Regions from separate parts of the Stutzerimonas balearica DSM 6083 genome, predicted to be linked through region 2. Evidence: predicted binding sites of a transcription regulator. Region 2 holds the regulator's gene; the other holds the start of a gene.
What was found. Region 2 encodes FliA, which starts transcription of late flagellar genes. Its sites were predicted from a motif close to CTAAAGTTTNNNNNNNNNNNGCCGNTAA; they were not measured.
Positions count from the first base shown of each region.

Region 1: a site for FliA is predicted at 1,356-1,383, ahead of motA (flagellar motor stator protein MotA). Genes of this name have one in related genera too.

Region 1 covers NZ_CP007511.1:3,854,382-3,856,581, forward strand. The annotation lists gene motB (flagellar motor protein MotB) at 1-398, opposite strand, end outside; gene motA (flagellar motor stator protein MotA) at 408-1,259, opposite strand; gene CL52_RS17985 (HDOD domain-containing protein) at 1,414-2,200, shown strand, end outside.
Region 2 covers NZ_CP007511.1:2,693,017-2,695,216, reverse strand. The annotation lists gene fleN (flagellar synthesis regulator FleN) at 1-380, shown strand, start outside; gene fliA (RNA polymerase sigma factor FliA) at 398-1,123, shown strand; gene CL52_RS12205 (chemotaxis response regulator CheY) at 1,196-1,570, shown strand; gene CL52_RS12200 (protein phosphatase CheZ) at 1,594-2,200, shown strand, end outside.

The DNA of each region.
Region 1 (2,200 bases), 1.2 Mb from region 2:
TCGACCTTGTTCTGCAGCTCCTGCAGCAGCAACTCGAGGCGCTCGCGCTCGACCTGCTCGGCCAGGCCTTCGGCCTGCTCCGCGTCGAGCTCGGCCTTGGCCTGCTTCACATCCGGTTCGACCTCGGGGTTGAGGGTGCGGTCCGGCGAAGGCGTCGGCGTGCCGCCCAGATCGATCACGTGCGGGCTGGCGCTCTCGGTGAAGCCGATCGGATCCTGGAAATAGCCGGAGATCGCACGCTTCTGCTCCGGCGTGGCCGAACTCATCAGCCACATCACCAGAAAGAACGCCATCATCGCGGTGGCGAAGTCGGCAAAGGCGATCTTCCAGGCGCCGCCATGGTGCCCGCCCGCGGTTTTCTTGACCCGCTTGACGATTATCGGCTGGTTGTTGTCCATGACCGGGCCTTAGCTGCCGCGCATGGCCTGCTCGAGCTCGGAGAAGCTCGGGCGATGCGCCTGGAACAGCACCTTGCGGCCGAATTCTGCAGCCAGCGAGGGCGGCATGCCCGAGGCCGAGGCCACCAGCGTCGCCTTGATCGCTTCGTACAGGTTGAGTTCTTCCTTGGCGTCATGTTCCAGCGCCCCGGACAGCGGACCGAAAAAGCCGTACGAGGCGAGGATGCCGAGAAAGGTGCCGACCAGCGCCGTCGCGACCTTTTCACCGATCTCGGCGTTGGTGGCGTCGGCGAGGATCGACATGGTGATCACGATGCCCAGCACCGCGGCGACGATACCCATCGCCGGCAGTCCGTCGGCGACCTTGCCCACCGCGTGCGCGGGGTGCTCGAGCTCCTCCTTGAGGCTCGCCAGTTCCATGTCGAACAGCCCCTCGAGCTCGTGGGGCGCCATGTTGCCCGACGACATGATGCGCAGGTAATCGCAGATGAAAGCGGTCATGCGCTCGTCCTTGAGCACGCCCGGGTAGCGGGAGAACACCGCGCTGGCCGCCGGATCCTCGAGATCGGCCTCGATGGCCATCATGCCTTCGCGACGGCTCTTGTTGAGCACCGCGTAGAGCAGCCCGAGCACTTCCAGGTAGTAGGCCTGGGTGAAGCGGTTGCCGAACATCTTCAGCGACTTCTGGAAGACGACCTTGGTGGTGGACGCCGGGTTGGCCTGCAGGAAGCCACCCAGCGCGGCGCCGCCGATGATCATCAGCTCGAAGGGATGCACCAGCGCGGCGAGCTTGCCGCCGGACAGCAAAAAGCCGCCGAGCACACTGCCGAGGACCACGAAAATACCGAGAATCTTGACCATACGAACCCAGTTGAATGACAGCGAAGCCGCGGCAAGGCGGCCCGTCGGACGTCGGCAGTGCCCCGACGCCGCGGGGTTGCCAAAGAATTGTTCGGGTTATCGGAAATTTTGCGCGAGACTAAAGACCACCCCGACAAAAAGCCAGCCTGGCACCATGACCACAGCTCCTTCGCTTCCGCGCAGCATCCCCGCCTGGATCAAGGCTCTCGACGATGTCCAGCTGCCCGCCTTCGCCGGCCCGCATGCCAAGGTGCGGGCGGCGTTGCGCAACGGCGAGCTGTCGATGCGACAGATCGCCGACGAGATTCACGCCAGCCCGGTACTGGCGCTGAACTTCATCCGCGAGGCCAATCGCAGCAGCGCCGGAGCCAATCCGGTCGACAGCCTGGAGAGCGCCCTGAGCCGCATCGGCCTGCAACGCGCCGAGGAACTGCTGGCGCGCATCCCGGCCCGCGAGGCGCATGAAATCCCCCAGCCGCTGCGGCAGATGGTGCTGATCAGCCGCCACGCCAGCCAACAGGCCAACGGCCTGTTCGCCGCGCGCCTGGCGCGGCTGTGGCAGGAGATTCACTGGGGCAGCCTGCTGTTTCTGGCACCGGCGTGGACGCTGGTGGCGGCCTATCCGCAGCTGCTCGAACAGTGGGAACAGCGCCTGCTCGTGCGTCGTGAGCCGGCACGACGCCTGGAGATCGAGCTGCTCGGCGTGCCCCTGCAGGAACTTTGCCTGGCGCTCGCCCGCCACTGGCACCTGCCGGAATGGATCGTTCAGGGCTATCGGCTGCTGGGCGGCAACCGCCGCCTGCTGGTCAAGGCGCTGCATATCGCGCGGGACAACGAGCACCCGCTGCACCAGCAGCAGATGCTCGATGCCGACCCGGACCTGCGACGCTGGTTGACGCTACCGTCCAACACCATCGTGCTCGCCAATGGCCTGGCGCTGT
Region 2 (2,200 bases):
CGTCCATCACCGACGCCTATGCGCTGATCAAGCTGCTCAATCGCGACTACGGCATCAGCCGCTTCCGTGTGCTGGCCAACATGGCCCACGCGCCGCAGGAAGGCCGCAACCTGTTCGCCAAGCTGACCAAGGTCACCGAGCGATTTCTCGATGTCGCGCTGCAATATGTCGGCGCGATTCCCTACGATGAGTCGGTGCGCAAGGCCGTGCAGAAGCAGCGCGCCGTCTACGATGCCTATCCTCGGGCGAAGTCCTCGCTGGCGTTCAAGGCCATTGCGCAGAAGGTCGATACCTGGCCATTGCCTGCCACCCCGCGTGGGCACCTGGAGTTCTTCGTCGAGCGACTGATCAATCCAGGCACTGCCGGGAACCACGAATGAAAACTGCCGGATCCGCTATGTATTACAGCAAGGCACACGAAAAGGATGCGCAATATCGCCTGATCGATCAGTACGCCCCGCTGGTCAAGCGCATCGCCTACCACCTGTTGGCCCGCCTTCCGGCGAGCGTGCAGGTCGACGACCTCATCCAGGCAGGGATGATCGGGCTGCTGGAAGCGGCAAAGAAATACGACTCGGGCAAGGGCGCCAGCTTTGAAACCTACGCCGGCATCCGCATCCGCGGCACCATGCTCGACGAGGTGCGCAAGGGCGACTGGGCGCCCCGTTCGGTGCATCGCAACTCGCGCATGGTCAGCGAGGCGATCCGCGGCATCGAAGCCAGAACCGGGCGTGACGCTAAAGATCACGAGGTTGCGGCCGAACTTAAGTTGAGCCTCGACGAGTACTACGGGATTCTGGGCGATACGCTTGGCAGCCGGCTTTTCAGCTTCGACGATCTGCTGCAGGAAGGCGAGCACGGCGAACTGAACGAGGATGCCGGCAGCGCGCACCCGGAACCCTTCCGCGACCTCGAAGACGAGCGTTTTCAGCAGGCCCTGGCCGATGCCATCGCCAATCTGCCCGAGCGGGAAAAGCTGGTGCTGTCGCTGTATTACGACGAAGAGCTGAATTTGAAAGAAATCGGTCAAGTGCTGGGCGTCAGCGAATCGCGCGTAAGCCAGCTGCATAGCCAGTGTGCCGCGCGTCTGCGGGCGCGCCTTGGCGAGTGGCGTGCCGCCTGATCGACTGTATTGCTGCGAGACGTGCTCGGTTGCCGAGATTTTGGAATTACGGAGGTCGACTTGGACAAGAACATGAAAATCCTCATCGTCGATGACTTCTCGACGATGAGACGCATCATCAAGAACCTCTTGCGTGATCTGGGGTTCACCAATACGGCCGAGGCCGACGACGGCACCACGGCCTTGCCGATGCTCAAGAGCGGCAGTTTCGATTTCCTGGTGACTGACTGGAACATGCCCGGCATGAGCGGCATCGACCTGCTGCGCCAGGTGCGTGCCGATGAGCGCCTCAAGCATCTGCCGGTACTGATGGTCACCGCTGAAGCCAAGCGCGACCAGATCATCGAAGCGGCCCAGGCCGGGGTCAACGGCTATGTGGTCAAGCCCTTCACCGCCCAGGTGCTCAAGGAAAAGATCGAGAAGATCTTCGAGCGCGTCAACGGCTGAAGCAGCAACGCCGCGAGGGCACTATGACGCAAGCAGATCAAAGCCTGGCAGAGTTCGAAGCGACTCTGAAGGCCAACGCCCCCAAGTTGATTGAAAGCCTGCAGCAGGGTCGTTTCGACGAAGCGACGCAGATGTTCAATGAGCTCAGCCAGGCGCGCAACCACAGCCTTTATCAGGAAGTCGGCAAGCTCACCCGCGAGCTGCACAACGCCATCGTCAAGCTCGAGATGGATACCTGTGCCACTGGCGGCGATCCGTCACCGATAACCGATGCCACCGACCGGCTTTCCTATGTCGTGGAAATGACCGAGAAGGCCGCCAATCGCACCATGGACCTGGTGGAGGAGTCCGCGCCGCTGGTCAACTACGTGAGCTACGAGGCCCAGAGTCTGACGGCGGACTGGCAGCGCTTCATGCGCCGCGAAATGGACGCCGACCAGTTCCGCAGCCTGGTCAAGCGCATCGACCAGTACCTCAAGCGCAGCATGAACGACGGCAGCCTGTTGTCGCAGAACCTGAGCGAAATCATGCTTGCCCAGGACTTCCAGGATCTGACCGGACAGGTCATCAAGCGCGTCACCCGACTGATCACCGAGCTCGAAAGCAACCTGCTCAATCTCGTCTTGATGG